2 linked regions of the Puniceicoccus vermicola genome follow. The protein of the gene in region 2 interacts with the protein of the main gene of each other region in a pairwise test. Links are inferred from orthologs where the notes say so. Each region holds a gene or a part of one and is shown on either strand. Other genes may lie near its edges.

Region 1 (3,263 bases), on a different replicon or contig from region 2:
GCCTTCTCGCCTGCGCCCTGAACGGTTCGGAGAAACCTACGGTCAACTTCGATGCCGATTCCGACTTGGTTCAGGCAATAATGGGGGGCAGTTGCATGGATGTCATCGAGATCGATGGTGCCTCCAACAACTCCGTCGAGCAGGTTCGCGACCTCCGCGAGGATTGCCAATACCGCCCATCCCAGTGCCCCTTCAAGATCTACATCATCGACGAGGTGCACATGCTCTCGCAGGCGGCTTTCAACGCTCTCCTCAAGACTCTCGAAGAACCTCCCCCTCACGTTAAATTCATTTTTGCGACGACTGAGAGCAATAAAGTGCTCCCGACCATCGTCTCCCGCTGCCAACGCCTCGAATTTCGCCCGATCGACGATGCAGAAATCGTCCGTCGCCTCGGGGAGATCTCCAAAGCTGAGGAAATTAAGGTCGAGGACTCCGCCCTGCGGGCCATCGCCAAGCTGGCCAACGGTGGAATGCGCGATGCACAGTCCATTCTCGATCAATTGATTTCCTTCTGCGGCACCGAAATCAGCGAAGGGGATGTCCTCTCCGTCTTCGGGATGGCCGGCGAAGCGGACTTGGCCAAACTCGGACGCTCCCTCGCCGAGAGCGACTACGAAGGCCTGGTTTCCTGTGCCGACCGCTTCAGCCGCGAAGGGAAGGACCTTTCCCGGATCCTTACCGATCTTTCCGGACTCATCCGGGAAGCCCTGCTGGAAGCCATTCGTTCGGGGGGATCGAGCAACAAGCTGGGCCCGGTTCTCGAGATCGAACCTCTTCTGCGCATCCTCGACGCCCTCAAGGCGGGGGAACGGGCCGTGCAAAAGGGCCTCTCTGAACGCGTCAATTTTGAGGTTACGCTCCTTCGCGCCGTCGACCACGCCCGCACTCGACCCATCGATACTGTGATTCGCCAAATCAGCGACCTCGTTGGAACTGAACCTGCGGGTCAAAAAAAAAATTGAGCGAGTCCCCCCGGGCCGTGAACCCGTAAAAGAGGCCGCAACGGCCTCTCCTCCCCCCTCAGAGAAACCTCCAGAGCCCGAAAAATCGGACGACGAGGAGGTAGATTCCGGAAATCTCGAGGATACCACGGACTACTCTCCCCACGCCATCTATGGTTCGGATGAAGAGGATTCCAACGAACCTCCCCCCGACTACGAACCTCCCAAGCCCAAGAAGGCTCGGAAGCCCAAGCAATGGGAAGATGGGGAACACATCGACCTCGAAGCGGCCGTGGCAGAGGCCTCCGACCTCCCGGTCTCCGTCAACGAATTGGAGGCTCTCATCGCCAAAACTCCGCCCGAACTCCGCAAATTCCTCGAAGATGAGTTCAGTGCCGAATTTCTTGGACCCATTGTCGTCGATCCGAAAAAATTAGACTAACCATTCATCCAGCCATGACCGATCCATCCTCCACTTCTTCGCCATTCCCCCCGAAGCTCGCCCCGTCGATGCTCGCGGGGAATCACGCCAATCTTCGTGACGGCTTGGAGAAGATCTTAAAGCTACCAATCGAATGGCTGCACCTGGACATCATGGATGGCCACTTCGTTCCCAACCTGAGTTTCGGCCCCAAAACCATCGACGACCTGCGACCCATTGCGCCGGACCTTTTCTTCGACACCCACCTGATGCTGGCCCGCCCCGATCTCATGATCGATGCCTTTGCCAAGTCCTCTGACCAAATTACGATCCACGTCGAACCCTTCTACCCCATTCGCGAGACCCTACACGCCATTCGCGACAAAGGCCTCAAAGCCGGGCTCGCCCTCAACCCGGGCACTCCTCTCGAACGAGCTCTCCCTTTTCTCGAGGAAATCGATCTCCTCCTCCTCATGACCGTCCAACCGGGATTCGGAGGACAGTCTTTCCGCACCGAGGTCTTGGAGAAAATCCAAGCCGCCGACCAGATTCGCCGGGAGAAAGATCTCCCCTTCCGCATCGAAGTCGATGGAGGCGTCGACGCCGAAACCGGCCCCCAATGCCGTCAAGCCGGGGCCGATACCTTTGTCTGCGGAACCGCCTTCTTCAAAGCGGACAATCTCGAGAAATTCCGCCAGGGAATCGAAGAGTAACATCGAGGCCCCCAAAAAGCCGCCCTTAGAATCAGTTACTCGATTCGCTAGGATCACCAGGAATGATCGAGCCGGTAGCCGTGAAGGCCATGAACAAGACGTGGCCCGCCAGCCGCCTAGGTGGGCGCTAAAGCAACCCACCCACAGTGAAGGGATCAAAACCTCCGAACCCTCGCTCAAATTTTCTCAGAAATGTGCTGAACCCACATTTCCATAAGCCATGCGGTTGGAGAGGCCAGAGAGGAGGCTGTTCCGGGCCCGTGCCGGCAACGACAGTGTCCTTCTCTACTGGGAGATGGAAACCACCAACGACCGCCGATGTGGGCGGTCACGGTGTTCCCAGAGGAAGATTCCCTGCCAGGTTCCGAGAGCGAGCCGACCATTGATCACCGGAATGGATTCCGAGGAACGGGTCAGGACCATTTTAATGTGGCTCGGCATATCATCCGGCCCCTCGAGAGTATGCTCGTAGCCCGTGCCATCGGGGACCATCTCATCCATATACCGCTCCAAATCCGCCTGCGCAGTCGGATCCGCATTCTCCATCAAGACCAAGCTGCAGCTGGTATGACGGCAAAAAACAAGCGCCAGCGCCTCTGAGGCACCCGCGCTTGAGACCGCTGATTGAACGCGGTCGGTGATTTCATACAATCCTCTCCCCCCTGTTTCGACCGAGAACGTGTTGTTCGTGACCGACACCGGGAACTAGGGAAAGGAAAACCGTTCGAGGTCTTAGGCCTTAACGACCTTGCCCGCTTTCAGGGCTTTAGCCGACACCCAAATCCGCTTCACTTGCCCGTTGGGCATGCGAACGCGAACCCGTTGCAGGTTGGGTCGGAAGGTGCGTTTGGAATTCTTCACGACGTGCGTGCCGATCCCTCCGCTCTTCTTGGATTGACCCTTGCGAGTGATTTTACCTCCCCGAATGGGACGACGACCTGTGATTGCGCAAATTCTAGACATGATGAATCTTGGGAAAACGGAGAAGAAAAACGGGTTGATCCCTATCGGGCAACCCTAAAGCGATAAAAAAAACACGCGCCTCAAAGGCGCGTGTTTAAAAAACGCTTTCTTGGGCTGGCGTGATACGCATTACGCACAGGAAGCCATACGCCCGCGTTATTAACTTTGTCTTGAATCCTGAAAAAACTAAAAGGCCAGCATCTCAATGTGTCAACGCTTCTG
Region 2 (3,305 bases):
CCGAGTCCGCCAGTGCCCCGGATGCGACAATCACATGGAAGAGGTTCTCTTCGAAACCCCGAAGGGAGATCGCATTCTCGACGTTTGCGAAAACTGTCAGTTCATCTGGATCGACCAAGAGGAATGGGGAGACCTCCCCCGAAAGGCCAAAGCCGCACCCGAGAAAACGCTCAAAGACTTCAACATTTCCGATGCGCTCCGGGAGAAGGTGCCCGTCCAGCGCATCGAAGAACTCCGAGAGATTCATAATCTCGAGCCTTCCGAGCAAGAATCTCCAGAAAAAGTATGGCAGTGGATCCCCGCCCTAGCCGGACTCCCGATCGAAGAGGATCAGCCGACCCACTCCCGGTTCGCCTTCGCGACCTGGAGTACCTTCTTCCTCATCTTGATTGCCAGCCTCTATGCGTTCGCCCATCCCAACTCATTCCAAGAGTCGGGTCTGATCCCTGCCGAATGGTCACGAGGAGGAGGAATTACCCTAATTAGTTCCTTTTTCCTCCACGCGGGAATCTTTCACCTCATCATCAACCTCTATTTCCTCACTACCTTTGGCGACAACGTCGAGCACCTCCTCGGCCCTGCCCGCTTCGTGATCCTGCTACTCCTCGCGACACTCTTCGGTGACATTACCCACATCCTCATCAATCCGGAATCCACTGTGCCCTGCATCGGGGCCAGTGGAGGAATCTCCGGCATCATCGCCTTCTACGGACTCAGCTTTCCCCATGCCCGAATTTCTCTCCTCGTTCGCCGAAGCCGTTGGTTCGGCATTTTCCAGGAAAATTCATTCTTAAAGGTCCGAGCCATCTGGCTCTTCGGGATCTGGATCCTTATGCAATTTTTCTATGCCTACCTACAGTTTCACGGGAACACGAATATATCGGGAGCCGGCCACCTCGGCGGAGCGATAGCTGGAGTTATCCTCTGGTGGGTCTTCCCCAAAGAGATGACCCCAAGAAATGCGCAATCCCCCCTGGAGTCCCTCCGTCGCAAGAAGCACCAATAGAGACGCACTCTCGCACAGGTTACGCCCCGTTCAGTCTTGACCCATTCCCGCCTTCCTGAGACGTTTCAATCGAAACGCTACTGTTTCGAGAATCACCATATTACAATAGGTTATGACCACCATTACCGACATTCGCGCACGCGAAATTATCGATTCCCGCGGGAATCCTACCGTTGAAGTAGACGTCGAGCTTGAGTCCGGTGTCGTTGGCCGCGCTGCTGTACCTTCGGGTGCTAGCACCGGTGAAAACGAAGCCCTCGAGCTTCGTGACGGCGCACTCTCCTCCAAGGATTTCCCGAAAGGCTTCAGCCCGAAAAAACGCTACGGCGGCAAGGGAGTGACCAAAGCGGTCGATAACGTCCACGAAATTATCGCTCCTGAGCTTTTTGGACAGGACGCCTGCGACCAGGTTGGCATCGACAAGATGATGCTCGACCTCGACGGGACGGCCACCAAGAGCAAGCTCGGCGCCAACGCCATCCTCGGGGTCTCCCTCGCAGTGGCCAAGGCCGCAGCCGAAACTCTCGGAGTTCCTCTTTATAAGTACATCGGCGGACCGAACGCCAAGGTTCTTCCCGTTCCGATGATGAACATCATGAACGGCGGATCTCACTCCGACGCTCCGATCGACATCCAGGAATTCATGATCATGCCGAAGGGTGCGGAAACTTTCCGCGAAGCCTTGCGCATGGGTTGCGAAATCTTCCACGAACTGAAGACGGTCCTCAAGGCTCAAGGCCTCAGCACCGGAATCGGAGACGAAGGCGGATTCGCACCGAAGCTTGCTTCCAACGAAGCCGCTCTTGAAGCGATTGCTGCGGCCGTAAAGGGCGCTGGCTACAAGCTCGGCAAAGAAGTCTTCATCGCCCTCGACGTCGCCTCTTCGGAATTCTACGACGCCAAGAAGAAGAAGTATGTCTTCGGCAAGAGCGACGGGTCCAAGAAGAACGCCAAGGAAATGGTCGCCTTCTACCAAGACCTCCAGAAACGCTACCCCATCCTCTCCATTGAGGACGGTTGCGACGAAAACGACTGGAGTGGTTGGAAGACTCTCACCGACGAACTCGGCGCCACGACTCAGCTCGTCGGAGACGATCTCTTCGTAACCAACACCAAGTTCCTCAAGAAGGGCATCGATCTCGGCGTCGCCAACTCGATTCTCGTGAAGGTGAACCAAATCGGTTCCCTGACCGAAACCCTCGACGCGATTGAAATGGCCCGCGAAGCTGGCTACACGTCTGTCATCTCTCACCGTTCCGGTGAAACCGAAGACACCACGATTGCTGACATCGCCGTGGCCACCAACGCCGGACAGATCAAGACCGGTTCTCTCTGCCGGACAGACCGGGTTGCCAAATACAACCAGCTCCTCCGCATCGAAGAAGAACTCGGCTCCCACGCGATCTACGGCGGCAAGCTGTAATCGCCACGATCGATTCTTACACTTTCAGGCGGCTCTCTTCGGAGAGCCGCCTTTTTTTTGGTTACATACCGGGAGCAAGTCGCCCTCCGTTCGGCGCAGGACTTTCCCGGCATGAGCCTGTCGAATGCAGTCGCGCGATTTCTCCGGCCAGAGGCGCATTGGCACTCCCACCTCAACGAACTTTTGCCCTTCCTCAATCGTAGAGGCACGGTGATAACCGTTTCTAAGGGTTCGCAGATGACTCCCAGAGACTTCACACCCCCCAACGAAATGGCTCTCGCCATTCCGCTCCCACTTCAAAGAGAGGTGCCAATGCCCCACCTCTTTCGGCCCGAGGCCGAGGTGCAGCTGAAGCTGCGGACTGACTAAGCGTTCCACAGGATTCCAACCAGTGCCACGAATCTAGAGCTGGACGTGTCCTGCGAAGCATGGAAGCTCTCGCTACTTTGGGCGGCCACCATTCGCGCACGACTTTCCCGGCATGAGCCTGTCGAATGCTGTCGTGCGATTTCTCCGGCCAGAAAAGAGACAAATATCCGTAATCTACACCGCGCCGCGCGAAACTCTCGGAACACAATTCAATCCAATCCCGCTCACCCGAATGACTGAAGTCAATCGGGAACACTGGGGCGCAGCTACTGCTTCCGATACCACTTCCCTTTTGCATCCTGAAGCCACACCCCAGGAGCGGAGGTCTTGGCCAATTGCGCAGCCCTCTGCTTTTGCACCTTATCCACGGGCTGGCCCGTCTGCTTGGCGATCTCTTGGTAAACGGTCATCCGGTCCTTATTCTCGGCCTTGACCATCTTATCCTCCTCAGTCGAGATCGACCCACGAACTGAAAGAAGTCCATCATTGGTCACCCCAAGAAGGCCT

The links.
Region 1: the proteins of eno (region 2) and rpe interact in binary tests that used the Escherichia coli proteins (3 or more experiments, as listed by UniProt). The link is inferred for Puniceicoccus vermicola from one-to-one orthologs.

The regions. Positions count from the first base shown.
Region 1 is NZ_JACHVA010000028.1:9,432-12,694, forward strand. Bases 299-3,239 are described here. They hold rpe (ribulose-phosphate 3-epimerase), read left to right. Parts: upstream 299-1,400; coding sequence 1,401-2,078; downstream 2,079-3,239. Other genes in these bases: dnaX (DNA polymerase III subunit gamma/tau), read left to right, coding at 299-965; H5P30_RS02260 (hypothetical protein), read left to right, coding at 931-1,386; H5P30_RS02270 (secondary thiamine-phosphate synthase enzyme YjbQ), read right to left, coding at 2,364-2,777; rpmB (50S ribosomal protein L28), read right to left, coding at 2,811-3,041. In the rest of the region: more of dnaX, read left to right, coding at 1-298. UniProt on the Escherichia coli protein: Catalyzes the reversible epimerization of D-ribulose 5-phosphate to D-xylulose 5-phosphate.
Region 2 is NZ_JACHVA010000143.1:86,928-90,232, forward strand. Bases 291-3,273 are described here. They hold eno (phosphopyruvate hydratase), read left to right. Parts: upstream 291-1,118; coding sequence 1,119-2,429; downstream 2,430-3,273. Other genes in these bases: H5P30_RS21515 (rhomboid family intramembrane serine protease), read left to right, coding at 291-1,006; H5P30_RS21525 (YdbL family probable chaperone protein), read right to left, coding at 3,065-3,273. Outside these bases: more of H5P30_RS21515, read left to right, coding at 1-290; more of H5P30_RS21525, read right to left, coding at 3,274-3,305. UniProt on the Escherichia coli protein: Catalyzes the reversible conversion of 2-phosphoglycerate (2-PG) into phosphoenolpyruvate (PEP). It is essential for the degradation of carbohydrates via glycolysis.